Regions from separate parts of the Parapusillimonas sp. JC17 genome, predicted to be linked through region 3. Evidence: predicted binding sites of a transcription regulator. Region 3 holds the regulator's gene; each other region holds the start of a gene.
What was found. The regulator LexA, encoded in region 3, represses DNA repair genes until DNA is damaged. The targets are predictions, from matches to a motif close to ACTGTATNNNNATACAGT.
Positions count from the first base shown of each region.

Region 1 (7,237 bases), 400 kb from region 3:
AAACCATCTACCGTACCCGGCTTGTCACCGCGCAGAACTTGCAGCCGGTGACATACAGCAACCCATCCTCCTCCGGCGATCCACTGAGCATGCCCGGCAGCCAGGACGAAGCCGCCATTGAAGCGCTGCCGGGCAATCTGGCCAAGCTGCGCTCCGAAGCCGTGCTAGTCCAGGACCTGGAGAGCGCTTCGGTCCTGTACGGAAAGAATGCCAATGAAGTACGCCCCATCGCATCGATCTCCAAGCTGATGACCGCGCTGATCGTGGCGGAAGCCGGCTTGCCCATGGATGAAATGCTGCAGATTTCCGAAGCGGATGTCGATCGCCTGAAACATTCCCGGTCCCGCCTTGCCGTGGGCACGCGGCTCAGCCGGGCCGACATGCTGCACCTGGCCCTGATGTCTTCCGAAAACCGCGCCGCCAACGCGCTTGGCCGATACTATCCGGGCGGCCTGGCGGCATTTGTGCGTGCCATGAACGACAAAGCGCGCGCGCTGGGGATGCGGAATACGTATTTCGTGGAACCCACGGGCCTGTCCAGCGACAATGTCTCCACGCCCAGCGATCTGGTCAAGCTTTTGCGCGCCACCAGCAAGCAGCCGCTGATTCACCGCTACACTACCGATGACAAATACGAAGTGACCGTCGGGCGCGGTCGTCAACTGGTATACAACAACACCAATCGTCTGGTCCGCAATGCGGATTGGGACATCACGGTGTCCAAGACCGGTTTCATCAACGAAGCGGGCGAATGCCTGGTCATGCTGACCCGGATCGACAACCGGGACGTGGCTATCGTGCTGCTGAATTCCTCGGGACGCTATTCCCGCATCGGCGACGCCGTCCGTATCCGCAATCTGGTGGAAAACGAAAGCAAGCTCGCCATGCTTTGATGGCGGCAAGATGTGCATTGCTTATCTGGCGATTGCCGCCCACCCCGACTGGCCGCTCTTCATTGCGGCCAACCGCGACGAATTCCATGCGCGTCCAAGCAAGCCGGCCGCACCCTGGGATGACCATCCGAAAATCATAGCGGGCCTAGACCTGCAGGCGCAAGGAAGCTGGCTGGGGCTCAGCCGCAGCGGCAAGTTCGCGCTCGTCACCAATTATCGCGACCCGGCATCCGTCATGCCCGACGCACCGTCGCGCGGCGACCTGGTCCGACGATTTCTCACCAGCCCGATTGCTCCTCGGGACTATGCATGCGGGCTGGAAAGCGAAGCGTCGGCCTATAACGGTTTCAATCTCATCGTGGGCGATCGGGTCTCTGCCTGGTATCTGAGCAATCGCGGATCGGGCTCGGCAACCAAGCTGGGGGCCGGCCGGTATGTGCTGTCGAATCATCTGCTTGATACGCCCTGGCCCAAGGCGCAACGCCTGCGCGAGGCGCTGGACACACTGCCCATGGCGCAGCTTGATACATCGCTCACGCCGATTTTTGAAATTCTTAAGGACACGAGCATCGCAGGCGATGAGGACCTGCCCGACACCGGCCTGGCGCTCGATCGCGAGCGCCTGCTCAGCAGCGCCTTCATCATCAGTCCCGAATACGGCACGCGGTGCTCCACCATCGTGGCCATCCATGCCAGCGGCCGCGCTCTTTTCAGTGAACAGAGCTACGACGCGGCGGGGCGTCCCACCCAGCGGCATGATTGGCCGTTCTGTCTTGGAGAGGACCAGGCCTGGAATGGGGTACGAGGGGTCAGACCCCATACGGGGTCTGACCCCGCCCTGTAACGGGTCTGATTCCATTTGCATGATACGAGGGGTCAGACCCCGTACGGGGTCTGACCCCATGCCTGCGAAACGTCAATGCAAGGTATTGTTGCCGCTGCCGGACGAACGCTGCTCGAGCGCGTTCATGGCGTCTTCCCAGCTTCGTAAAGGCACGCAGGTCTGCAGGCGTACGATCGCCTGCTTGATCAAGGCGTCATGAAGTTCGTGACCGATGCGCGAGGCGACATCCAGGGTCGCGTCGCCCTGCAATTGGCCCAAGCGCACCAAGGTGGACTCGACCTGGTCAACGGACACCTGCTGGTCGCTGGCGCCATGAAAGAAATGCAGGACGGTGGCTGGGGGAACCGAAACCGGCGGCTTGGCATACAGCCCTGAAAAAGCCAGTACACGGCCAGCCAGGCCATGTTCGGCCTGGCTGGCTTCGAGCGCCATGGAGGCGCCTTGCGAAAATCCCGCCAAAGCCGTCTGCTGGCCTTCCAAACCGAATCGTTCCTGGATTTCGCGGATCTGCCGGATCAGCAAAGGGACTTTTTGTTCGACGCGGCTGGCATAGTTGCTTTCCTGCAAACCGATGGGATCGATCCAGTGATAGCCCGCAATTCCCTGTTTTCCATCCGCTGCGGAGCCATCGTCCGCCATGATGTTCTCGAACGCATAGGGAAGAACCACCATGGACATGGGGAATGCCTGCTTGATGGCATCAGCGAGCGGAAACAGCTGTTCCGGCGAGGCGGCTTCGCCATGCAGCAATACAAACAGCAGCTGCGGCTTGCCTTGCCTGGGAACGAAGATGAGTGGATCGGGGCCTCGGGGCGTATTGATAACCATAAAACAACTCCTGCACCACGTTGGCTAGACATCAGTAATCTGAAAATTGTACGCCAGCGGGCGAACGGCAAGCACTAGCACTCAAAAATACTGTATATTTGAACAGTATAAATATCTGTACGCCAAAGCCTGAATGACTCCCATCAACCATCCGCCTCCTGTGCAGAACCCGGAAGGCATCCACCCGGCGCTCTGGCGTGGAACACAGCTGGCGCAAGCCGGCCGCCCCACCCTTTCCACCGGATTTGAATCGCTGGATGCCGAGCTTCCCGGTCATGGCTGGCCCATGGGCGCGCTCATCGAACTCATGCCCCGGCAAGCCGGCATCGGTGAGCTCTTTCTGTTGCAGCCCGCCCTGGCCGGGCTGGATGCCGGTCGCAGCGTCATTCTTCTATGTCCTCCGTACACGCCGCAATTCCATTGCTGGGTCAACTGGGGCCTGGAAAACCGTCGGTTGCTGTGGGTCGCGCCCAAAACGCCATCCGACACCCTCTGGGCCGCCGAAACCATACTGCGGCACAATGCCTGCGGCGCCTTGTTGTGCTGGGCGGCCATGCCTCGCGCGGCCTTGCTGCGCCGCCTGCATCTAGCCGCCCAGCAAAGCGACACGCTTTTCGTGCTCATGCGTCCGCCCGCCGCCTTGCAGCAAGCCAGTGCCGCAGTCCTGCGCCTGCTTCTGCAGCCTCTGCCCCAGGGCATCGAAGTCCACATCAAAAAACGCCAGGGCCCCCAGGCAAGCCGGCCCGTTTCTCTTTCCCTGTACGGCCCACGGCTTCCCGCGCCCCGTGCCCCCTCCGATCATGTCCCTCTGGATCAGCCTCTACCTGCCGTCCTGTCCGCCCGCCGGCATCTCGCCTGACACTGCCTGCCCAGCGGCCCATGCGGATCATATGCCGGCCTTGCAGCCCGCCGGCGCACCCGAGGCCGCCCTGGCGCTGCTGCAATACACTCCGAACGTGGCTTTTTTCGACGAAGACTCCATTCTTCTCGAAGTCCAGGCCAGCCTGAGTCTTTTCAAGGGGGCACGCAACCTGTGCCGGCTGATCCGCGACAGCCTGCGCAAATTGGGCATCGGCCACGCTCGTCTCGGCATGGCGCCCACCGCGCTGGCTGCCTGGCTATTCGCCAGCCGGGCGGCCGGGCCGATCCGCCTGTTCGGCACCAGAAGGCTGCCACGGCAACTGGATCTTCTTCCGGCTTTTTCATTGCCGTCCGTCCAGCCTTATCGCGACTGGCTCGAAGGCATAGGCTGCCGCAGCCTGGGGCAATTGCGCCGCCTGCCTCGCAAGGGACTGCAGCAGCGCAGCAGTCCAGAAGTAGTCCGGGAACTCGATTTTGCCTATGGTGCCGCAGAGCAGCACTTCACCTGGTTCCAGCCGCCTTCCCGATTTGCCCAGCGCCATGAGCTCATCGAACGATTGGAGCACACCCATGCCATCCTGGCCGTCGCAAAGCGGCTCATCGAACAATTATGCGGCTGGCTGCAAGCCCGCCAGGAAGCCGGCAGCGAACTCACGCTGTTGCTGCACCACGAAAAAGGACGGCATGCCCGGCCCCCTTCCAACGTCACGCTGCGCCTGTCGGAAGACGCCTGGCGGCCCGAGGACTTCACCCACGTACTGGCCGAGCAACTGCATACCTTGTCGCTTCCCGCAGCGGTCATTGCCGTAGAGCTCATCGCCGAAAGCAGCCGTCCTCGCACACCCGCCAACGCCGGGCTGTTTCCGGAGCCCGGGCAGTGGCAACGCCAGGAAAGCCGGCTGCTGGATCTCCTGCAAGCCCGCCTGGGACCCGAGCGTGTCCGGCAGCCGGCGCCCAGCGCCCACTACATGCCCGAACAAGCCAATTTGTGGCGATCCGTCCAGGCCGCCACCTCGCCCCGTCCATCCCACGCGGAACAGGCACAGCCAAGCGAACTCCCCCCACCCCGCCTGGCCGTGCAGGCCCGCCCATTCTGGCTGCTGCCCTCCCCCCAGGCCCTGGCCATGAAAGGCGATCGGCCTGTCCATCAGGGTCGGCCACTGCGCCTGGTCCATGGCCCAGAGCGACTGGAAACCGGCTGGTGGAGCCTTCACGGCCACGAAAAGCGCGATTACTTCATCGCCCAGGATGCGCAAGGGGCGCGCTACTGGCTATATCGCCTGCGCGAACCGCGCGCGGCCCAAGAAACCGGCTGGTTCCTGCACGGTTTTTTTGCCTGAGGCCGACATGCTTGCCGACTACGCGGAACTGGACTGCATTTCGAATTTTTCGTTCCTTAAAGGCGCTTCGCATCCCGAGGAACTGGTGGCCAGGGCCGCCCATCTGGGCTACCAGGCGCTGGCCCTGAGCGACGAATGTTCGCTGGCCGGCGTGGTCCGCGCGCATATCGAAGCCAAGAAACAAAAGCTGAAGCTGATCATCGGCAGCCGATTCATCATCGAAGGCATGGAGATCATCGTCCTGGCCCGCAACCAGAAAGGCTACGGCGATCTGTCGGAGTTCATCACCCTGGCGCGCAGACGCAGCGGAAAAGGCCAATACCAACTCAGCCTTGGCGACGTGACCCATCCGCCTTCCGGTTACGAGCACCTGAAGAACCTGCCCGATTGCCTGGTCATGTTCAAGCCTGGCTACGATCCGGATCCCCACGAACTTCGGCGGCAGCTGCCACGTCTCCTGCAGGCATTCCCGGGACGGCTGTGGCTCGGGCTGGCTCTGCATCACCACCATGCCGACAGCCGGCATCAGGCCAAACTGACGCAAGCCGCCCAAGACTTCGGCATACGCCTGGCGGCCGCGGGCCAGGCCGAAATGGACGTGCGCTCGCGCCAGCCCTTGCACGACACGCTGGCCGCGATCCGCTTGAAGACCCCCATACAGGCTTGCGGCTACGAACTCAAGCAGAATGCGGAGCATTACCTGCGCGGCCGCATGCGGCTGATGCAAGCCTATCCGTCCGAAGCGCTGGCCGAAACCGTATTCATCAGCCGGCTATGCTCGTTCAACCTGGACGATATCCGTTACCAGTATCCTCGGGAGATCGTGCCCGAGGGCATGACTGCCTCGGCTTACCTGCGCCAGGAAACGTTCGCGGGCGCCCGCCGGCGCTATCCACAAGGGATCAGCGACAAAGTCTACAGCCAGCTGGAAAGCGAGCTGGCCATCATCGCCACCCTGGAATACGAACCCTACTTCCTGACCGTCTACGACATCGTCACGTTTGCCAGATCCAGGAACATCCTGTGCCAGGGCCGAGGCTCGGCCGCCAATTCCGCCGTCTGCTACTGCCTGGGCATTACCGAAGTCAATCCTGAAAACGGCAATTCCCTCTTTGCTCGTTTCATCAGCCAGGCACGCAAAGAACCGCCCGACATCGATGTGGATTTCGAACACCAGCGGCGCGAAGAAGTCATTCAATACATCTACGAAAAATACGGCCGCCACCGGGCCGCCCTGACTGCGGTCGTCAGCACCTACCGTACTCGCAGTGTGCTGCGTGACACCGGCAAGGCGCTGGGCCTGCCCGCCGACCTGATCGACGGCGTGGCAAAATCATGCAAGTACTGGGACGGCTCTCATCACCTGCTCGATAAAATGGCGCAGCATGGCCTGCCGGCGGACTCGCATCTGGCCAAGCTATGGTGCAGTCTGGTCGGCCAGATGCTGGACTTTCCCCGCCATCTTTCCCAGCATCCCGGCGGTTTCGTCATTGCCCGCGACAACCTCTGCCGGATGGTGCCCATAGAAAACGCCGCCATGCCCGATCGCAGCATCGTCCAGTGGAACAAGGACGACCTGGACGCCATGGGCATGCTGAAAGTCGACGTCCTGGCCCTGGGCATGCTGAGCGCCCTGCAACGATGCCTCGCGCTGGTGTCGCAGCGGCGCGGCGAGCCTTTTTCCCTGGAAAATATTGAATCGGACGACGGCAAGACATTCGACATGATCACGCGGGCCGATACCGTGGGCGTGTTCCAGATCGAATCGCGCGCGCAAATGAGCATGCTGCCCAGGCTCCAGCCCAAGGAATTCTACGACCTCGTTGTTCAAGTTGCCATCGTGCGCCCCGGCCCCATACAGGGCGGCATGGTCCATCCCTATCTGCGCCGCAGGCAAGGGGTGGAAAAGGTCGCCCCGCTTACACCCGAGATCGACAAGGTCCTGGAGCGCACCATGGGCGTGCCCATCTTCCAGGAGCAGGCCATGCAGATCGCCATGGTCGGTGCGGGCTTCAGCCCCGACGAGGCCGACCAGCTCAGGCGCTCGATGGCCGCCTGGCGGCGCCGGGGCGGCGTGGAGCATTTTCGCGAACGCCTCATCCAGGGTCTGGTGGCTAACGGCTGCGATGAGGATTTCGCGGAAGGCATCTTCCGCCAGCTCGAAGGCTTCGGCGAGTATGGCTTCCCGGAAAGCCACTCGGCCAGCTTCGCCAAGCTGGCCTACCTCAGCGCCTGGCTGAAGTGCCACGAACCGGAAGCCTTCCTGGCCGCATTGCTGAACTCGCAGCCCATGGGCTTCTACTCTCCCAGCCAATTAGTGCAAGATGCCAAGCGGCACGGTGTCGAGGTATTGCCCGTCGACATCATGCACAGCGACCTGGACGCCACGCTGGAACCCATGGAGCCTCACACCGCCCAGCCGCCCGGCACACAGGCCAGGCCGGCCGTCAGGCTGGGGTTCAACCTGGTCA
Region 1 is NZ_CP197474.1:2,363,524-2,370,760, forward strand. Features, by position in the region: gene pbpG (D-alanyl-D-alanine endopeptidase) at 1-893, shown strand, start outside; gene ACSBPU_RS11375 (NRDE family protein) at 904-1,737, shown strand; gene ypfH (esterase) at 1,810-2,565, opposite strand; gene imuA (translesion DNA synthesis-associated protein ImuA) at 2,726-3,424, shown strand; gene ACSBPU_RS11390 (Y-family DNA polymerase) at 3,366-4,766, shown strand; gene ACSBPU_RS11395 (error-prone DNA polymerase) at 4,774-7,237, shown strand, end outside.
Region 1: imuA (translesion DNA synthesis-associated protein ImuA) is a predicted target of LexA. The motif match lies at 2,655-2,672, and genes of this name have one in related genera.

Region 2 (7,237 bases), 110 kb from region 3:
GCATACAAAGCCTGTCGAGCGCCGCCACCGATCACGAGTCCATCTCTCGGTTGACCGGGGTATACCATAACCTGATACGCGAATGGTCCAACACGTGACCGCATTGGATGTCTATGCAGCGCACACTCCAGCCGCCATTGGCAAGCATTCCGCCAGACATAGCAACGGCAGGCGATTACGCCCGTTACGCACGTGAACGCATGACCGTCTCCGCGTGGGAATATGTCGACGGCGCCGCCGCCGACGAACTCACGCTGGCGGAAAACCTTGCGGCATTCAAACGTGTGGGCCTGCGGCAAAGCGTATTGGCCGACCTTAGCAACGCCAGCACACAGGTCGAGATACTGGGACAGCGATTCGAATATCCCATCATGCTCGCTCCGGTAGCCTGGCACAAGCTCGCCCATCCCGACGGAGAACTCGCCACGGTGCTTGGCGCTTCGGCCATGCGGGCAGGCATGGTGCTCAGCACCCAATCCAGCACGGACCTCGCCGAGGTCGCCTCCGCATCGCACACCACGCTGTGGTTTCAGCTATATCTGCAAGCGGACCGCGACCTCACGCTCGATCTGTTGCGCAGGGTTGAAACGGCGGGATACCGCGCTCTGGTCCTGACTGTCGACGCGCCGGTGAACGGCATACGCAATCGCGAGCAGAGGGTCCGGTTCGCCTTGCCCGACGGCATTGAATCCGTCAACCTGCGCGGCATGCAGGCCCCCGCCCATGTGGCGCAGGCCGGCGCGAATACCTTGTTCGGCAGTCGGTTGCTCAAGCTGGCACCGCGCTGGACCGATCTGGAATGGCTGGTCGCCCACAGCCGCTTGCCGGTGCTGGTGAAGGGCGTGGGTACTGCCGACGACGCTTTACGCGCCCTCGACCGCGGCGCAGCCGGCCTGATCGTGTCCAATCATGGCGGACGGACGCTGGATACCTTGCCCGCCACGCTGGACGTGCTGCCCGAGATCGCGGCAGCCGTAAAGCAAAGAGCGCCCATCCTGTTGGACGGCGGCATCCGCCGAGGCAGCGATGTGTTCAAAGCCATCGCCCTGGGCGCTACATCGACTTTGATCGGCCGCCCCTACATGCACGCTCTGGCTGCGGCGGGCGCCACCGGTGTCGCGCATGTGCTGCATATCCTGCGCAGCGAACTCGAGGTCACCATGGCGCTTGCCGGCAGGCCCACGCTGGCTGACATAGACGCCTCCTCACTGTGGATGCGCACGCCCTAGTGCCTGTCAACGCTAACAGGCCCTAGCGGTACCAGACCGTCACGCTGCCCTTGATGAAAAGCGGCTGAGCTAGCGGGCCCCTGCCCTGGACCGTATGGACGAGGTAAAAAGGCTGGCCAGGATCCAGGCCGTTGAAGTCCTTGCTTCGCACATCCGCGCCGACGATCGGCACGCAGCGCTGCGCGCCGTTCCAGCAAAGTTTGCTATGGACCAATACGCCGCCGCGGAACTCGCGTGTCGCATAGACCGCGGTGATGGCCGCGCCGGGTTTCGGGTCGCCGCCAGGGCGGCTCGAGATCGGCGCGTACCGGACCATGACCGGGCGGCCCGCATGGTTGATGGCGGCGCTGATCTTCTCCTGAGTCCAGGCGGTGTCGCCCGCGTGCGCGGCCATGCATGCGCCAAGCGCAGCCACGGCCGAGGCATGTTGAAGTAAGGTCCGGTGTTTCATGGATGACAGCATAACCGAAGCCGTGGGAACGCACTCCACTCCGACGCTGCGCAAAAAAAGGTCCGCGAGCCCGAGGAAGAGCCGGCGGACCAAGCAACCCGCCACAGAGGCCGGGCAGCACTGGCTTGTTTATCGCTTGCGGAACAGGCCGCTCAATATGGCGAGCACCGCGAGTACGATGAAGATGTAGAACAGGATCTGGGCGATCGATGCGGCGCCTGCGGCGATGCCCCCGAACCCCAGAAATGCGGCAATGATCGCAATCACGAAAAATACAACGGCGTAGTAAAGCATGGCATTCTCCTTTTTTCGACTTATCCAAGCAGCATGCCCGGAACGTGTATTCGGATGCCGCCGCTATCGGTTCTTATCGAAGAATTCCTTTACTTCACGCTCGGCCTCTTCGCGTGTACGGCCATAGCGCTCTTGCACCAGGCCCGCAAGCTGTTGAGCATTGCCATTGATGCGGGTCAACTCATCGTCGGTGATATCGCCCCATACGGCCTTCGCCTTGCCGGACAATTGCTTCCACTGACCTTCGATAGTATCTTTGTTCATGGTCTTGCTCCTTGTTTTCCGGCGGCCGGAGAAGCCCCGCCGCCTTCGTTAAGCTGCCCGTTCATAAAATCAGTCGGGCTTGGCATTACCGTAAACGATCCTTGAAAGCGTAATCCGCACAAAAACCGAGCAAATGTAACAAGAACGGTTGCATGGCCTCGAAAGCCGCCCGCTTCGCAACATATGCTTAACAAAGAGGGGTGGCAGCAACCGCTTCCAGGTGCGCCCGATGCTGGTAAACTGTACAAAAATACAGTGCAACACGCCTTTCATGCCTCCCGCTACCCCATTACCCAATCCGTTTTACTACCTGGATAATTTCGAGTTCGTCCTGGACTGGCTGCGTGCGCGCTATCCCGACCTGCTGTCGCCCGTCGAACATGGATTCATGCGGGAATTTGGCTGTCTTCCGCGCCCTTCCCGCGCCCTGCTCGTCCGCATGGTCATGCGCAAAGGCCGGCTTTTCCGAGCGGACAGGCTGGCTTATCCTGAAATCGGAGATCCTGTGGCGGCCTCCGCCCCGCTCATCTCCGCCGGCTGGGTCGAACATGATCCTGCCGTCCGCATCGACGAGCTTTTCGGCTTGTACACCCGCGCCGAATTGACGCCCGCCTTCGGCGCCCAGCTCGCCTCGGCGGGCCTGGCGCGCGCCGCGAAACAGGCGCAGATGGATCATCTGCTGTCTCGATGCCCTGAAACGCAACCCGTTTCGCTATGGTTCGGCGCAGAACGGGAAAGCCCGGCATATCGCCTCCAGATCACGGATCTTTGCGACCGGTACCGCCTGATGTTCTTCGGGAACCTCAGGCAGGACTGGACGGAATTCGTCCTGGCAGAGCTGGGCCTTTATGTGTACGAGCAGGTCGACTTCCCCCCGTCCTCCCGCGCTTTCCAGCTGCGCACGGATATCGACGACTACCTGGGCCTGCATCGTTGTACGGAACTGCTGGAGACAGACGCCGAAGACGATGCCGTGAACGAAGCCATGGCGGCCATACCCGCATCTCCCTTCCAGAATCCCTGGCTGGAGTCACGGCGCGCCAGGCTGCTGTTCCGTGCCGGCCGGCACCATGAGCGGCGGCATCAATGGGATGCTGCCGCGTCCTGCTATGAACGCAGCAGCCATGCCGAAGCCCGCGCCCGCCATGTGCGGGTGCTCGAGCGCCAGGCGCGTTTCAAGGACGCCACGCGCCTGGCCCTCGACGCCCTGGCTGCGCCCGCCGACGAAGCGGAAACCCAGCAATTGCAGCGCATGCTGCCCAGGCTGCTGCGCCACTGCGGCATGCCGCCGGACCAGCCTGCCGCCCGGCTCGAAGTGGAACGCCTGGATCTCACGCTGGCACAAGGGCCTTGTCCATCCCGGGTCGAGGCCGAGGTCCTGCGGCACCTATGGCAAGATGACGCACCGGTGTTCTATGTGGAAAACAGCCTGGTCAATGGCCTCTTCGGCCTGCTGTGCTGGGAAGCGGTCTTCGCACCGGTTCCCGCCGCATTCTTCCATCCTTTTCAGGCCGCTCCGGCCGATTTGTTGCGCCCCGGCTTCCATGTCCGGCGGAAGGCGCTGTTTGATGCCTGTTTCTCTCAGCTCGACGACGGACGCTATCGGGACACCATACGCAAGAACTTCCGGGACAAGGCAGGCGTGCAATGCAGCTTCCTGAATTGGCAGGCTCTGGATGAAGCCTTGATGGAGCTTGCCCTGGCCTGCATACCTCCGGAACATCTGAGCCGGCTGTTCGCCCGCCTTCTGGTAGACATCCGCAGCAATCGCTCGGGACTGCCCGACCTGATCCAGTTCTGGCCGGCCGAGCAGCGCTATCGCATGATAGAAGTGAAAGGCCCGGGCGACCGCCTGCAGGACAACCAACGACGCTGGATCGCCTATTGCCGCGAACACGGTATCCCGGTCAGTGTCTGCCACGTGCGGCGTCCCGCATCGTGAATCACGTCGTCGCTGTGCGTGCACTGTGCGAGTTCGGCGCCCGGACAGGCGACCTGGACTTGCGTTTCACGCCGGGCGCCACCGCTCAGGAAGGCATCGAAGGCCACGCGCTCGTCCGCACGCGCCGGGCGGTAGGCTACGAATCCGAGATCGGTCTATCCGGCGAATTCAAGACGCTGCGAGTACGCGGACGCGCCGACGGCTACGATCCCGCGGACAACCGGCTGGAGGAGATCAAGACCTGCCGCGGCCGGGCGGAGTCGATACCGGACAACCAGAAAGCGCTGCACTGGGCGCAGGCCAAGACCTATGCCCACCTGCTGTGCCGACAGCGCGGGCTCGACCGCATACACGTCGCGCTCGTGTATTTCGACGTCGACGAAGGACGGGAATCGATGCTGGTCGAGGACTGCGCCGCGCCGGCCCTCGAACTCGCCTTCCTGGCGCTCTGCGAGCGTTATCTCGCCTGGGCCGAACAGGAACAACGACATCGGCAATCGCGGGATCAGGCATGCCAAGCCATGGCCTTTCCCCATGCCGGCTTTCGTGCGGGCCAGCGCACGCTCGCGGAATCCGTCTACAAAGCAAGCTGCCAGAGGCGCCAACTGATCGCCCAAGCGCCCACCGGCATCGGCAAGACCGTGGGCACGCTGTTTCCCATGCTCAAGGCCGCCCCACGCGAGCAACTCGACAAGATACTCTTCCTGACCGCCAAGACATCCGGCCGCCAGCTGGCGCTCGACGCCCTGGCGCTCCTGGCCCCGGACGATTCCGCTTCGAACACCATCGGACCGCGTGTCCTGGAACTGACCGCTCGCGAAAAGACCTGCGAATACCCTGACTTGCAGTGCCATGGCGAATCCTGCCCCCTGGCTCGCGGTTTCTACGACAAGCTGCCCCATGCCCGCCACGACGCCGTGAACGCCTCCGGAATCCTGGACCAGCGCAGGTTGCGCGACATCGCCTTGCGGCATGAGCTGTGTCCGTACTGGCTGGGCCAGGAACTGGCCAAGTGGTGCGACGTCATCGTGGGCGATTACAACTATTATTTCGATACCAGCGCACTGCTGTACAGCCTGGGCCAAGAGAGGCAATGGCGTACCGCCTTGCTGGTCGACGAGGCCCACAATCTGCTGGAACGCGCGCGCAGCATGTACAGCGCGGAACTCTGCGAAGCGGACATCATTGCGGCCAGGCCGGCGGCGCCGCCGGCGATGAGAAAGCGGCTCGACGCCTTGTTGCGCGCCTGGCGCAAGGCATTCCAGGACCAGCCCCAGGCTTATTGTGCATACGAAGAGCCACCCGCCGGCCTGCTGCCCATGCTGCAGCGCGCCGGCGTCGCCATGGCCGAGCACTTCACCCAGGCGGCGGTGGCCCCTCACCCCGACCTGCAGTCCCTGCATTTTCTGGTTCAGCACTTCCTGAAGCTCTCGGAGTCTTTCGGGTCCCATTCCATCTACGACTTGACGCTGTCGCCCGCCCAAGGCGGCCGGAACCATTCCGTGGATCGCCGCCTGTGCCTGAGGAACATGATCCCGGCTCCTCACCTGCAAGAGCGTTTTGCCGCCAGCCACGGCTGTGTGCTGTTTTCCGCAACCCTCACGCCCTGGCACTTCTATCGCGACACGCTGGGCCTGCCTGCAGACACCGCCTACGTGAATGTCGCCGCTCCTTTCCATGCCGAACAATTGGACGTGCGCATCGCGGGCCATATCTCGACCCGCTACGCCGACCGCGAACGCTCGGCCGGCCCCATTGCGCAGTTGATGGCGCAACAGTACCGGCAGCGCCCGGGCAACTACCTGAGCTACTTCAGCAGCTTCGATTACCTGGAACGATGCGCGCAAGCCTTCATGCTCAGTCATCCGGATATCCCCGTCTGGACACAATCGCGCCGCATGAGCGAAACCGACCGTGCCGACTTCCTCGCCCGGTTCACGCCGGAGGGCACGGGAATCGGCTTTGCCGTACTGGGCGGCGCCTTGTCGGAGGGCATAGACTTGCCGGGCACACGGCTCATCGGCGCCTTCGTGTCCACACTGGGACTGCCGCAAGTGAATCCCGTGAACGAACAGCGCATGCGGTGCATGGAGCAGGTCTTCGGCAAGCGAGTCGCCTACGACTACGCCTATTTATATCCCGGCCTGCAGAAAGTCGTGCAGGCCGCGGGACGGGTGATCCGCTCTCCGACGGACCAGGGCGTCCTTCATCTCATCGACGACCGCTATCTGCAAACCCGCATACGCGGCCTGCTGCCCGACTGGTGGCAGGTGGATTATGATGGCGCTACAAAAAACCAGACCCACGAACGAGGCGACACAGTCTGATGAATCCGGCGATCATACCCTGGGCCCTTTCGGGCGGCGCGGCCGTGGCGGTGGGGTTCGCGCGCTTCGGCTACGCGCTGATCCTGCCGGCCATGAAGACCGATCTGGATCTCAATTACGCGCAAGCGGGCTGGCTCAATACCGCCAACGCGCTGGGCTACCTGCTGGGGTCGCTGCTCACCATTTATCTGGTTGGCCGCCTGGGCAACAAGCGGCTGTTTCTGGGCGGTCTGGCGGTCACCACGCTTTCGCTGCTGGCCAGCGGCCTGACCCGCGACTTCGAACTCCTGACCGCCTTTCGCTTTCTGTCGGGATTCGGCGCGGCGGGAGCCTTCATCTGCGGCGGCGTGCTGTCCGGCGTGGTCGGCACGCGGGCCATCGTGATTTTCTTCAGCGGCGGCGGCATCGGCATGCTGTTCACCGGAGCGCTCCTGCCCTGGCTGTTCGACTTCGCCGGACCCGCGGCCTGGACCTGGGCCTGGATCGCGTGCGGCGCAGTCTGCATTCCCCTGTCGGTGGCCGCGATCGCCGCCATGCGGGACATCATCGAACCGTCGGTGTCGGGCGGCTCGGCAAAATGGCCGCTGCGGCCCTGCGTTCCCGAGCTCGCCGGATACTTTCTGTTCGGCCTGGGCTATATCGCCTACATGACTTTCATCGTCGCCTGGTTGCGCCAGAGCGCGATCCAGACGCTGCCGCTCGCGGCCACGACCTCCATCATGTGGAGCAT
Region 2 is NZ_CP197474.1:1,860,350-1,867,586, reverse strand. Features, by position in the region: gene ACSBPU_RS09055 (Fe2+-dependent dioxygenase) at 1-98, shown strand, start outside; gene ACSBPU_RS09050 (alpha-hydroxy acid oxidase) at 114-1,229, shown strand; gene ACSBPU_RS09045 (flagellar protein FlhE) at 1,252-1,680, opposite strand; gene ACSBPU_RS09040 (DUF1328 family protein) at 1,810-1,974, opposite strand; gene ACSBPU_RS09035 (CsbD family protein) at 2,038-2,238, opposite strand; gene ACSBPU_RS09030 (VRR-NUC domain-containing protein) at 2,510-4,180, shown strand; gene ACSBPU_RS09025 (ATP-dependent DNA helicase) at 4,177-6,507, shown strand; gene ACSBPU_RS09020 (YbfB/YjiJ family MFS transporter) at 6,507-7,237, shown strand, end outside.
Region 2: ACSBPU_RS09030 (VRR-NUC domain-containing protein) is a predicted target of LexA. The motif match lies at 2,478-2,495, and genes of this name have one in related genera.

Region 3 (7,237 bases):
GCAACATTTCCAAATCGAATCTTGTGCGCTGCTCCAGCCGCTGTGCCTCGACCAGCTTGCCCTCCGCAACCAGGAAGGCGGCTCGATCGCGCAACTCTTCCTTGATGGTATCGACGGCCCGCAAGACGGTTTCGCGAGGCGTCACATAATGAGAGCTGGGGAAGACCGTGAAGCGCGGTACTTTCTGCTTGATCTTGCCGGTCAGCGGGTCGAACATTTCAAGGGTTTCGATCTCGTCGTCGAACATCGTGATTCGCAGCGCCAGTTCGGCATGCTCGGCGGGAAACACGTCGACGACCTCTCCGCGCGCCCTGAAATGGCCACGCGTGAACTCGACGTCGTTGCGTTCGTACTGCATGGCCACCAGGCGCCCGAGCAATTCCTGGCGCGCGATGCGATCGCCGGCGCGCAGCGTGAGCACCATGGCGTGGTAGTCGCCGGGATTGCCGATGCCGTAAATACAGGAAACCGTGCCGACGATGATCGTATCCCGTCGCTCGAGCAGGCTCTTGGTGGCGGAAAGGCGCATCTGCTCGATGTGCTCGTTGATCGAGGAATCCTTTTCTATGAACAGGTCGCGCGCGGCCACATAGGCTTCCGGCTGGTAGTAGTCATAGTAGGAAACGAAGTATTCGACGGCATTGCGCGGAAAGAATTCGCGCATCTCCGCGTACAGCTGGGCGGCCAGCGTCTTGTTCGGCGCCAGCACGATGGCCGGGCGGCCCGTGCGGGCAATGACATTGGCCATGGTGTAGGTCTTGCCCGAGCCCGTCACCCCCAGCAGCGTCTGGTACATGAGGCCGTCGCCGATGCCTTCGACAAGCGCATCGATGGCCGCCGGCTGGTCGCCGGCCGGCGGGTAAGGCTGATAAAGCTGGAAGGGGCTGTCGGGAAACTCGATGAATCCACGCGCGTTGCTGTTCATACTTCGCTGCTCATACTAGACACCGTCAGGGTAAACCCCTTATTATCACACTATTGTTTCCAGTTCTCTACCCACCTCTTTTCCCACAAAATGAACTCACTCTTCGAATCCGTCGAACTCGCTCCGCGCGACCCCATTCTTGGCCTGAACGAACAATATAACGCCGACACCCGCCCGGGCAAGGTCAATCTTGGCGTTGGCGTGTATTACGACGACGAAGGGCGTATCCCTCTGCTGCAGGCGGTCAGCAAGGCCGAACAGGCCCGGATCGAAGCTCATGCCGCCCGCGGCTATCTGCCCATCGAAGGCATTCCCGGCTACAACAAGGGCGCGCAAACCCTGCTGCTGGGCGAGAACTCGCCCCTCGTGGCCGCCGGCCGCGTCCTTACCGCGCAGGCGCTGGGCGGCACAGGCGCCCTGAAGATCGGGGCCGACTTCCTCAAGCAGATATTGCCGGATTCCAAGGTCGCCATCAGCAACCCAAGCTGGGAAAATCATCGCGCCCTCTTCGAGCGCGCCGGGTTCACCGTCGATACCTATCCCTATTATGACGCCGGCACGCATGGCCTGGATTTCGACGCCATGCTGGCCGCTTTCCAGACCATGCCGGAAGACACCATCGTCATCCTGCATGCCTGCTGCCACAACCCCACCGGCGTCGACCCCAGCTTCGAGCAATGGACACAGATCGCCGACGTCATCAAGGCGCGCAATCTGGTTCCCTTCCTCGACATCGCCTACCAGGGCTTTGGCGAAGGCCTGGAGCAAGACGCGGCCGTAGTGCGCATGTTCGCCGAGCGCGACATGACCATGTTCATCAGCTCGTCGTTCTCCAAATCCTTCTCGCTGTACGGCGAACGCGTCGGCGCGCTGACGCTCATCACCTCCAGCAAAGAAGAAAGCGGCCGGGTGCTCAGCCAGCTGAAGCGCGTCATCCGCACCAACTACTCCAATCCGCCCACGCACGGCGGCACGGTCGTCTCCATGGTGCTGAACACGCCCGAACTCTTCGCACTGTGGGTCGACGAACTGGCGACGATGCGCGAACGCATCCGCAACATGCGCGTGCAACTGGTCGAAAAGCTGAAGGCGCAAGGCGTCAAGCAGAATTTCGATTTCGTCCTGCAGCAGCGCGGCATGTTCTCGTATTCCGGCCTTACGTCGGAACAAGTCGATCGCCTGCGCGACGAACACGGCGTCTATGCCGTGGCCAGCGGCCGCATCTGCGTGGCAGCGCTCAACAGCCGCAACATCGAATACGTCGCTCAGTCCATCGCCAAGGTTCTTGCTTGATCTTTCAAGCAAAGTGCTGCACAATCCAGACTGTATAAAAACACAGTCTGGATTGCCATGTCCGTCAAGCTCACCGCGCGTCAGCAACAAATCCTTGAACTCATACGCAGCGAAATCGCGCGGACCGGCTTTCCCCCCACCCGCGCCGAAATCGCCCGCGCACTGGGGTTCAAGTCAGCCAATGCGGCTGAAGACCACCTCAGGGCGCTCGCCCGAAAAGGCACCATAGAACTCACAGCCGGCGCATCCCGGGGCATACGCCTGCTGGATACGCCCGCAAGCACGCGGGCGGAAGCCGGCGGCGCAGGCGTACCGGCATCTTTCGTCAATTCCGTATCGCAGCTGTTCGTGCCCTTGGTGGGCCGCGTCGCGGCAGGCAGCCCCATCCTGGCGGCCGAACACGTCGAACGCGAAGTCGGCATCGAACCCTCGTTGTTCACGCAAACGCCCGACTACCTGTTGCGCGTGCGCGGCCTAAGCATGCGCGATGCCGGCATCCTCGACGGCGACTTGCTGGCGGTCCGCAAAACGCCCGACGCCCGCAACGGGCAGATCGTCGTCGCACGCCTGGGCGACGACGTCACCGTCAAACGCTTCATGCGCGCCGGCAGCCAAATCCAGCTGCTGCCCGAAAACCCGGACTTCAATCCCATCGTCGTCACAGCGCAAGACGACTTCTCGCTCGAAGGGATTGCCGTCGGGCTCATCCGCGCCACCCCACTGCATTGAAACAGGCCGGGCTGCTCGCCAGCCCCGGCCCGTTTCTCCGCCTTACAGCCATACCTCTGTGTTCATCCAGCCACCGCTGCGCCATGCCGCTGCGATGGCTTCTTCGATACTTCTCCCGCTATTGCAAAGCCTCTTCGGCCAGCGCTTCGCCTATGCATTGGGCAATGTCTTCGCGCCCCACCACGATGCCATGTTCCTGCGCGCTGTTGGCCAGCAGATCCACGACTTGTTCTTTGTCGACCATGACATGCAGGCTGGGCAGGAGACTCGCATCCAGAGCCAGAACTTTCTGCAGCGCCGCGTAGGTGTCGTAAATGCGTTCCATGGTTTTATCCTCCTGAAGTGAAACCATGGTTCGCAGTGTAGGCACCCGTGCCGGTGGTGTGAATAGCTCTAACGAGCCATATGGGTGGGCCGCAAGGGTGGACAGACCCCGAATGGGGTCGCAAAGGGGGGGGACAGACCCCGTACGGGGTCTGTCCCCTGGAAAAAGAAATGGGGTCAGGCCCCGTACGGGGTCTGACCCCAACACGGGGCCGCCAGACCGACCGATCAGTGCTTGATCAGGCCGCTGGACGTTTCCTCACCGGGCTTGGCGCTGGCGACCGCTTCAGCCGCCAATCGGGCGACTTCCTCGTCCGACAGGGGCGTAGGCATATCCTGCAGCGCAACCTCGAGCACGCGGTCGATCCACCTTACCGGGATGATCTCCAGGTGGTTCTTGACGTTGTCAGGGATCTCGGCCAGGTCCTTCACGTTTTCCTCGGGGATCATCACAACGCGGATACCGCCGCGATGCGCCGCCAGCAGCTTCTCTTTGAGGCCGCCGATGGCAAGGACTTCGCCGCGCAGCGTGATCTCGCCGGTCATGGCGACATCGGCCCGCACAGGTATGCCCGTAAGCGCGGAAACCATGGCCGTCGTGATGGCGATACCCGCGGAGGGACCGTCTTTGGGCGTTGCGCCTTCGGGGAAGTGGACATGCAGATCGCGCTTTTCAAAAGCCGTATTCGGAATGCCCCACTTCTGGGCGCGCGCCCGCACCACGGTGCGCGCGGCTTCCACCGATTCCTTCATGACATCGCCCAGCATTCCAGTGCGCGTCACCACGCCCTTGCCCGGCATGTCGGCCACTTCGATGGTAAGCAGATCGCCGCCGACCTCGGTCCAGGCCAGGCCTGTGACCTGACCCACCTTGTTTTCCTTTTCCGCCATGCCGAAGCTGTAGCGGCGCACGCCAAGGAAATCAGCGAGGTTCTCGGATGTGACCGTCACGCTTTCGAGCGGCTGGGCAGCGGAGGCTTTGGCGCCACCCTTCTTCGCGGCGGGATTCTTGGCCAGAAGCTGCTTGACCACCTTGCGGCAGATCTTGCTGATTTCGCGCTCGAGCGCCCGCACGCCGGCTTCACGGGTGTAGTAGCGCACGATATCGCGGATCGCGGACTCTTCGACGACCAGTTCGCCTTCCTGCACGCCGTTGTTCTTCATGAGCTTGGGCAGCAGGTGATCGAAGGCAATATGGACCTTCTCATCTTCCGTATAGCCGGACAGCCGGATGACCTCCATGCGATCCAGCAGCGCCGGCGGAATGTTCAGCGTATTGCTGGTTGCCACGAACATGACGTCGGACAGATCGAAATCGACTTCGATGTAGTGGTCCTGGAAGGTGTGGTTCTGTTCAGGATCCAGCACCTCGAGCAGCGCCGATGACGGGTCCCCGCGGAAGTCCGCGCCCATTTTGTCGATTTCATCGAGCAGGAAGAGCGGATTGCGCACGCCGACCTTGGTCATGTTCTGCAGGATCTTGCCCGGCATGGAACCGATGTAGGTACGGCGGTGGCCGCGGATCTCGGCTTCGTCACGCACGCCACCCAGCGCCATGCGCACGAACTTGCGGTTCGTGGCCCGCGCAATGGATTGGCCCAGCGAGGTCTTGCCGACACCGGGAGGCCCCACCAGGCACAGTATGGGCGCCTTGAGCTTGTCGACGCGCTGCTGGACGGCCAGGTACTCGACAATGCGCTCCTTGACCTTCTCGAGACCGTAGTGGTCGGCATCCAGCACGTTCTCGGCGTTCGAGATCGAATTGTTGATGCGGCTCTTTTTACGCCACGGCAGGCCGATGAGCGTATCGATGTAGTTGCGCACCACGGTGGCTTCGGCCGACATGGGCGACATGAGCTTGAGCTTCTTGAGTTCGGCCTCGACCTTCTTCTGCGCTTCCTTGGGCAGTTGGGCTGCGGCGATCTTCTTCTCGAGCTCTTCGATATCCGCGCCTTCTTCGCCTTCGCCGAGTTCCTTCTGAATGGCTTTGACCTGCTCGTTCAGATAGTAGTCGCGCTGGCTTTTCTCCATCTGCTTCTTGACGCGCCCACGGATCCGCTTTTCGACCTGGAGAATGTCGATTTCGGACTCGAGCTGCGCCAGGAGGCTTTCGAGGCGCTCCGATGTGCCGATGACTTGCAGCATTTGCTGCTTCTGTTCCAGCTTGAGCGGCAGGTGTGCGGCGATGGTGTCGGCCAGCCGGCCGGCGTCATCGATGCCGGTGAGTGAAGTGAGGATCTCTTGCGGGATCTTCTTGTTGAGCTTGACGTACTGCTCGAACTGCGCAACCACGGCGCGGCGCAGCGCTTCGGATTCGGCGCTTTCGCCTTCATCGGGCGCGACGGGAACGACGACCGCCATGAAGTGCGTGTCGGCATCGGTCACTTGCTGGATGCGCGCGCGCTGTATGCCCTCGACCAGCACTTTGACCGTGCCATCGGGCAATTTCAGCATCTGCAGGATATTCGCTGCACAACCGATGTCGTACAGGTCTTCCGGGGCGGGATCGTCTTTGCCTGCGGATTTCTGTGCTACCAGCATGATGCTGTTGCCCGCCTCCATGGCGAGCTCAAGCGCCTTGATGGAGCGCGGACGACCAACAAACAGAGGAATCACCATGTGTGGAAATACCACGACGTCGCGCAGAGGCAACAGCGGCAAGTCCGTGGGTTCCGAAGAAAGAATCTGGCTCGCAGACATAGTAATTTCCTTAAAATTTACCTCAAGATGCAAAAGGGAAGCCAGGGCCTCCCTTTTTCAGTACTACCTGTAGGTGTATGTGGCGGCTTTCCCCACGTTTTCAAGTCCCTACGCTGCTGCACCCTTCAGTTTCTTCTGGGCGTCGTCCCGACCCTTGGCTCCTTCTTCCGCGCCATCCTGATAAATGAGCATAGGCTTGCCGGAACCAGTGACGGCATTTTCGTCGAGTATTACACTTTTGACGTCCTTCTTGGAAGGAAGTTCATACATCGTCTCCAGCAAGGCCTGTTCCACGATGGAACGCAAGCCCCGCGCGCCGGTGCGGCGCTTGATGGCGCGCTTGGCGATGGCCGCGAGCGCGGCGGGCCGCACCTCGAGCTCGACCTCTTCCATCTCGAACAGTTTCTGGAACTGCTTGATCAGCGAATTCTTGGGTTCTGTAAGAATGCGGATCAGGGTGTCTTCCTGCAGTTCCTCGAGCGTTGCGACCACCGGCAGGCGCCCGACGAGCTCGGGGATGAGACCGAACTTGATGAGGTCCTCGGGCTCGACCTCGGCGAAAAGCTCGCCCACGCCGCGTTCGGTCTTGGCCCGCACGGACGCCGAGAAGCCGATGCCGGATCTTTCGGTGCGGTCGCGAATGATTTTTTCAAGCCCGTCGAAGGCACCGCCAACGATGAACAGGATATTGGTCGTATCGACCTGGACGAAGTCCTGGTTGGGATGCTTGCGCCCGCCCTGCGGAGGCACCGATGCGACCGTGCCCTCGATGAGCTTGAGCAAGGCCTGCTGAACGCCCTCGCCGGATACGTCCCGCGTGATGGACGGGTTGTCCGCCTTGCGCGAAATCTTGTCGATTTCGTCGATGTAGATGATGGCGCGCTGGGCCTTCTCGACATCGTAGTTGCAGTTCTGGAGCAGCTTCTGGACGATGTTCTCGACGTCTTCGCCGACATAGCCGGCTTCCGTCAGGGTGGTGGCGTCCGCCATCACGAAAGGCACGTCCAGCATGCGGGCAAGCGTCTGCGCCAGCAGCGTCTTGCCCGAGCCGGTAGGCCCGATCAGCAGAATGTTGCTCTTGGAGAGCTCGACGTCGCTGCCCTTGACCTCGCCGTAACGGATGCGCTTGTAGTGGTTGTATACCGCCACCGCCAGATTGCGCTTGGGTATGTCCTGCCCGATCACGTAGCCGTCAAGGAATTCCTTGATTTCCCGCGGTGTGGGCAGTTCGTTGCGTATGGCGTCGCGCGCCGCTTCCTGGCCTTC
Region 3 is NZ_CP197474.1:1,965,663-1,972,899, reverse strand. Features, by position in the region: gene uvrB (excinuclease ABC subunit UvrB) at 1-925, opposite strand, end outside; gene ACSBPU_RS09550 (amino acid aminotransferase) at 1,016-2,218, shown strand; gene lexA (transcriptional repressor LexA) at 2,276-2,947, shown strand; gene ACSBPU_RS09540 (hypothetical protein) at 3,066-3,272, opposite strand; gene lon (endopeptidase La) at 3,500-5,971, opposite strand; gene clpX (ATP-dependent Clp protease ATP-binding subunit ClpX) at 6,080-7,237, opposite strand, start outside.

Region 4 (7,237 bases), 520 kb from region 3:
CGTTCGGATCCGCGCACCAATTGCTCGAGGCTGGCGTTCAGCTTCTCGGGGCTGCGTTCGCGCAGCGCGAGTTCGGCCTGCGTCCGCATTCCCGCCAGAGGCGTCTTGAGCTGATGCGCCGCATTCGCCACGAAGCGGCGCTGCGTTTCATGGGTGTGGGCCAAGCGGTGGAGCAGGCTGTTCATGGCGGCGATCAGCGGCACGATTTCCGAGGGGGCAAGCTCGGCGCTGATGGGCGACATGTCGTTGGCGCGGCGGGCACGGATCCGTTCCTGCAGTATGTTCAGCGGCTCCAGGCCTTGTGTCAGCCCCAGTCCGGCAAGCAAGGCGGCGAGGGGAAGGACGATGAGCTGCGGCGTGAGCATGCCTGTCAGGATTTCCTGCTGCAGGGTGGCGCGCATTTCGTTCGATTGTGCGACGGCCGTCATGAAAGGCATGCCGTCCGCGTCCTTGCCGCCCCAGACGTATGCGACACGCACACTGTGTTTGTCTATGGTCTCATTGCGCATGCGGATCTTGCCATCGTCGTAAGTCCAGTTGTCGGGCAAGGGGATGCTGCTGTTGCCGCCCAGCGAATTTCCGTTGGCGTCGCGAATCTCCCAATGCACCAGATGGCCGGGATCGCCATGCAGAATGTTGATGGCGGAAGCGGGCAGGGTGATGCCGCCGAGGATGCTCTGCTGTTCGATTTCATGCTTGATCATGCGCAGATGATCAGCCAGGGCCCGGTCGTAGGGTGCGTTGGCAATGTTTTGCGCAATGAAGTAAGTGATGACCAGGCCTATGGTCCAGAGCAGAAACAGCGGCCCGAACATCCATATCATGATTTTGTTCAGGAGCGCGCGGTTGCCGCGCCTGCGCCGGAACAGCCCGGATACCCGGCCGCTTTCAGCGGCCTGCGTGCTTGTATCCTTGAGAATCTTCGGGTCGATCAGCATGCCGGCAAGGCCTTGCCAGAAATCATGCGGCGATCGTGTCGCTACGGGATTCCGGTTCGAGGCAATAGCCCAGGCCTCGTACAGTGACGATCTTGACGCCGCCCGGCTCGATCTTCTTGCGCAGGCGGTGAATGTAGACCTCGATGGCGTTGGGAGTGACTTCCTCGCCCCATTCGCACAAAAGGTCCACGAATTGATTTTTACTGATCATGCGGCCGCAGCGCGACAGGAAGATTTCAAGCAGGCTGGTTTCGCGCGCGGAAAGTTCCAGGGGCTGGTCGTCGATGCGTGCAATACGGCCATTGAGGTCGAAAGTGAGGCGTTTGTACTTGAGCAGGGTAGACGAGGTGCCCGCGCTGCGGCGGGTAAGCGCACGCACCCGGGCTTCGAGCTCGGACAACGCGAACGGCTTGGCCATGTAGTCGTCGGCGCCGAGGTCCAGGCCGGTGACCCGTTGCTCGACGGTGTCGGAAGCCGTGAGGATGAGTACCGGGATGGGGGTGGAGCGCTGGCGGAGCATGCGCAGCACGGCTAGGCCGTGCATGCGTGGAAGATCGAGATCGAGAATGAGCAGGTCGAAGCTTTGCAGCTGCAGCGCCGAGTCCGCCGCTGCACCGTCGCTGACCACGTCGACGGCGTACCCGTCGTAGCGCAGTGAACGGGAAAGTCCATCGGCAAGAATACTGTCGTCCTCGGCAATTAAAATATGCATGTCGGCCTGCGTTGACGTTGTGAATATCGTGTTCCGCCACTCTGAGACGTATTCAAGGCATTGTGGCACTTCAGGCAGGGCTTGAACAGTCAGGGATTACGATGCAACTTCCCAGGGACTGTTATCTGTGTTTATATACAGTATAATTTGATGCAATAATCTCAGAGTTCAACGCTCCCCGGCGGTTTCGCGATCCCTGGGCGCATGTCTATCAATTCCCATATACCTGTCAAGGACCGCTACATGGACGACAAAAACAGCAAAGCCGCCGGCGAGCGCAGCAAAGCGCTGGCCGCCGCCTTATCCCAAATTGAAAAGCAGTTTGGCAAAGGCTCGGTAATGCGCTATGGCGACAACTCGGTCGAACACGACATCCAGGTCGTCTCCACCGGTTCGCTCGGGCTCGATATCGCCCTTGGCGTAGGCGGTCTGCCACGCGGCCGCGTCATCGAAATCTATGGTCCCGAATCCTCGGGTAAAACAACGCTGACCCTCCAGGTCATCGCCGAAATGCAGAAAATCGGCGGCACTTGCGCCTTCATCGATGCCGAACACGCGTTGGACGTCCAGTACGCCTCCAAGCTGGGCGTCAACTTGTCCGACCTGCTCATTTCCCAGCCGGACACGGGCGAACAGGCGCTCGAAATCACCGATGCGCTGGTGCGTTCGGGGTCCATCGACCTCATCGTCATCGACTCGGTGGCGGCGCTCGTGCCCAAGGCCGAAATCGAGGGCGACATGGGCGATTCCCTGCCGGGCCTGCAGGCACGCCTCATGAGCCAGGCCCTGCGCAAGCTCACCGCCACCATCAAGCGCGCCAACTGCATGGTCATCTTCATCAATCAAATCCGCATGAAGATCGGCGTCATGTTCGGCAACCCCGAAACCACCACGGGCGGCAATGCGCTCAAGTTCTACTCGTCCGTGCGCCTCGACATCCGCCGCATCGGCGCCATCAAGAAGGGCGACGAAGTCATCGGCAACGAAACGCGGGTCAAGGTCGTCAAGAACAAGGTTGCGCCGCCGTTCAAGCAAGCCGAATTCGACATCATGTACGGCGCCGGCATTTCTCGCGAAGGCGAAATCATCGATCTCGGCGTTCAGGCGGGCATCGTCGACAAGGCCGGGGCGTGGTTCAGCTACAGCGGCACACGTATCGGGCAGGGCAAGGACAATGTGCGCGAATACCTGAAAGAGCATCCTGAAATGGCCTTCGAAATCGAAAACAGGGTCCGCGAACAGCTGGGTGTAGTAGCCCACGCCGCGCCAGTCGCCCGGGCTGTAGCCAACGCCCCTGAAGACGGCGAATAAGCACCAGGCCTGTTAACGCTAAGGGGGGCGCCATGCATCGCGACGACGAGTTCGAAACCTTGTCAGACGCCGATTCCGGCCCCTCGCCACGCCCGGGACCTTCACTGAAGGCCCGGGCCATCGGTTTTCTTTCCCGGCGCGAATACTCCCGCCGGGAACTGCAGCGCAAGCTCGCACCTCATGCGCAAGATCCTGACGAGCTCGACGCCCTGCTCGATACGCTCGAACGCGAAAACTGGCTGTCCAACGAACGCTTCGCGCAAAGCCTGCTCAATCGGCGGGCGCCTCGCCAGGGTACGCAGCGTATCGTTCAGGAGCTCAGGCAGCACGGTCTGTCCGACAGCGTCATCCAAGACATGGAGCACCGCTTGCAGGACACCGAACAGCAACGCGCTTCGCTCATATGGGAAAAGAAATTCGGACGGCCGCCCCAGGACGCCAAAGACTACGCGAGGCAGTTCCGCTTCATGGCGTCGCGTGGTTTCTCCACCGAACTCATACGCCGCCTTCTGGGACGGGTTCCTCATGGGGCCGACCAATAAACGCTGGGGTCAGACCGATAAACGCCGGGGTCGGACCCCGTACGGGGCCTGACCCCTTTCCGGAACTTGCCATGGGGTCGGACCCCATACGGGGTCCGACCCCTCAATGCCGTCAGGACACTGCGCTATACTTAGCGGGTTTTACGCAATATTCATCGTTCATACATGCCGCTACCGCCGCCCGATGCCGCACGCGAACCTATGCACACTCGTTCAATACGAGTGAGTTCGTATGCCCGTAAAGACGGACTGTGGGATCTCGAAGCCGAGCTCGTCGACGTCAAGGCCTACGATTTCCCGAAAAGGAACGGCGACATGCACCTTGCGGGGACTCCTGTGCATCATATGCACCTGCGCATCACGATAGACAAGGAGTTCAGCATCACCGACGCCGTGGCGGCATACGACGCGGCGCCATACGGCGAAGTCTGCTCCGCCATCACGCCCGACTACCGCGACCTCATCGGCATGAACCTGCTGCGCAACTTCCGCCAGAAGGTGAAAGACCATTTCGGCAGGACGGCCGGCTGTACGCACATGACCGAACTGTCGTATGTACTGCCCACCGTGGCGGTGCAAACCATGGCCAATGTCCGGCGCCAGGCGGAAGCCGACCTCACGAAGCGGCCTTTTCAGCTCGAGGGCTGTCATGCGCTGCGGCTGGACGGCCCTGTCGTCCAGGAGTTTTATCCTCATTGGTACAAGGTCTCTCGCAAGAAGGCCTCATGCAAATAAATAGATGCACTATCCGTGTGTGACGGTCCTGGTGAATCTCCCGAACACATTCTCTTTTATCTTTACGTTCTGACAGGTAACAAATGAAAATTCACGAGTATCAAGGCAAGGAACTGCTGAAGCAATTTGGCGTGACTGTGCCGCGCGGAATTCCTGCTTTTTCCGTAGACGAAGCCGTTACTGCAGCCGAAAAGCTGGGTGGACCAGTCTGGGTTGTCAAGGCACAGATTCATGCCGGCGGTCGCGGCAAGGGCGGCGGCGTGAAACTTGCCCGTTCCCTCGATGAAGTTCGTCAACTGTCGTCGGAAATTCTGGGCATGCAGCTGATCACGCACCAGACTGGCCCGCAAGGCCAGAAGGTCAATCGCCTGCTGATCGAAGATGGCGCCGACATCAAGAAGGAATACTACGTTGGCATCGTGACCGACCGCGGCACGCAGCGCGTGTGTGTCATGGCCTCCAGCGAAGGCGGCATGGACGTCGAAGAGGTCGCCGAGAAAACTCCCGAGAAAATCCTCAAGGTTTTCGTGGATCCCAAGACTGGCCTGACCGATCAGGAAGCCACCGACCTGGCCCGCGGCATCGGTGTGCCCGACGCATCGGTTGCCAAGGCGGCCGCCGAATTCCAGAAGCTGTACAAGGCGTACTGGGAAACCGACGCTTCGCTGGCCGAGATCAATCCCCTGATCCTCACCGGTTCCGGCGATATCGTTGCTCTGGACGCCAAGTTCAATTTCGATTCGAATGCCTTGTTCCGTCATCCTGAAATCGTTGCTTACCGCGATCTCGACGAAGAAGATCCGGCCGAAGTCGAAGCCAGCAAGTTCGATCTGGCCTACATCCAGCTCGACGGCAATATCGGCTGCCTGGTGAACGGCGCCGGACTGGCCATGGCCACCATGGACACCATTAAGCTGTTCGGCGGCGAGCCCGCCAACTTCCTGGACGTTGGCGGCGGCGCGTCGGCCGAGAAAGTCACGGAAGCCTTCAAGATCATGCTCAAGAACGAAGGCGTAAAAGCCATTCTGGTGAATATTTTCGGCGGCATCATGCGCTGCGACGTCATTGCCGAAGGCGTGATCGCCGCCTGCAAGGCCGTTAACCTCAGCGTCCCGCTGGTCGTGCGCATGAAGGGCACCAACGAAGAGCTGGGCAAGAAGTTGCTGGCCGAGTCGGGTCTGCCCATCATCAGCGCTGACACCATGGCCGAAGCTGCGACCAAGGTCGTGGCCGCCGCGAAATAAGAATACTGCCGAGGATTTTTTTCATGTCGATTCTGATCAACAAAGACACCAAAGTCATCACCCAGGGCATGACCGGCAAGACCGGCCAGTTCCATACCCACATGTGCCGCGAGTACGCCAATGGCAAGAATGCGTTCGTTGCCGGCGTGCATCCCAAGAAAGCCGGCGACAACTTCGAAGGCGTGCCCATCTACGCTTCCGTGAAAGAAGCGAAGGCGGAGACCGGTGCGACCGTATCGGTCATCTACGTGCCGCCGGCGGGCGCGGCCGATGCCATCTGGGAAGCCGTCGACGCCGACCTGGACCTGGTCATTTGCATTACGGAAGGCATTCCCGTTCGCGACATGCTCGAAGTGCGCAATCGCATGCGCGACCAGAACAAGAAAACCCTGCTGCTGGGCCCCAACTGCCCCGGCCTCATCACTCCCGATGAGCTCAAGATCGGCATCATGCCCGGCCATATTTCCCGCAAGGGGCGCATCGGCGTGGTCAGCCGCTCCGGCACGCTGACGTACGAAGCGGTCGCGCAGCTCACCGAGCTGGGCCTGGGCCAGTCATCCGCCGTCGGTATCGGTGGCGACCCCATCAATGGCCTGAAGCATATCGATGTCCTGCAAATGTTCAACGATGACCCGGATACCGACGCCGTCGTCATGATCGGCGAAATCGGCGGACCCGACGAGGTCAATGCCGCATTGTGGGCGAAGGACAACATGAAGAAGCCGGTCGTCGGCTTCATCGCCGGGGTGACGGCACCGGCCGGCAAGCGCATGGGCCACGCCGGCGCGCTGATTTCGGGCGGCGCGGATACCGCCGATGCCAAGCTGGAGATCATGGAGTCCTGCGGCATCCGCACGACCCGCGATCCTTCCGAGATGGGCAAGCTGCTCAAGTCGGTACTGTAAGCACAAAAAAGGCTCGCGTGGCGGGCCTTTTTGTACTGGGCCTTTGTCTTTCATGAAGCCTCTTCGCATAGAACGGATATAAAAATGCTAGAGTTTTTTCAAACGCTCCATTGGGGCGCCATTTTCCAGATCATCCTGATCGACATTCTTCTGGGTGGAGACAACGCCGTCGTCATCGCCCTGGCTTGCCGCAATCTGCAGGCGAAGCAACGCCTCAAGGGCATCTTGTGGGGCACGGCCGGCGCCATCATATTGCGTGTGCTGCTCATTGCCTTCGCGCTGACATTGCTCGATATTCCCTTCTTGAAGCTCGTTGGCGGCGCACTGCTGGTCTGGATCGGCATCAAGCTGCTGGTTCCCGAAGAGGATGAGCACGGCAACATCAAAGGCGGAAGCTCGGTCTGGAGCGCCGTCAAGACCATTCTCATTGCCGACTTCGTCATGAGCCTGGACAACGTAATCGCCATTGCCGGCGCAGCGCAGAACACCCATCTGGACCATCAGCTGTATTATGTGATTTTCGGCCTGATCGTGAGCGTGCCCATCATCATCTGGGGCAGCACGCTGGTGCTGAAGCTCATCGACCGCTTTCCGCTGGTCGTCACCTTCGGCGCCGGGCTGCTGGGATGGATTGCCGGCGGCATGCTCGTGACGGACGTATTCGTCGTGCAGCAGTTTGGCGAGATCCAGCCGGCGATGAAGATTGCGGCTGAAGTGGCCGGTGCGATTCTCGTGATAGTGATCGGCAAGTGGATTGCAAGCCGCAAAGCCACTGTGACACAGGAATAAGCCATGAGTCTATTCAAGTCTTCGTCGGGCAAGAAGCCGGCGGATTCCGGTCTTTCTCTTT
Region 4 is NZ_CP197474.1:2,484,578-2,491,814, reverse strand. Features, by position in the region: gene ACSBPU_RS11990 (sensor histidine kinase) at 1-815, opposite strand, end outside; gene ACSBPU_RS11985 (response regulator) at 961-1,650, opposite strand; gene recA (recombinase RecA) at 1,894-2,961, shown strand; gene recX (recombination regulator RecX) at 2,994-3,503, shown strand; gene ACSBPU_RS11970 (DUF2889 domain-containing protein) at 3,669-4,238, shown strand; gene sucC (ADP-forming succinate--CoA ligase subunit beta) at 4,322-5,482, shown strand; gene sucD (succinate--CoA ligase subunit alpha) at 5,506-6,387, shown strand; gene ACSBPU_RS11955 (YjbE family putative metal transport protein) at 6,472-7,176, shown strand; gene ACSBPU_RS11950 (hypothetical protein) at 7,180-7,237, shown strand, end outside.
Region 4: recA (recombinase RecA) is a predicted target of LexA. The motif match lies at 1,775-1,792, and genes of this name have one in related genera.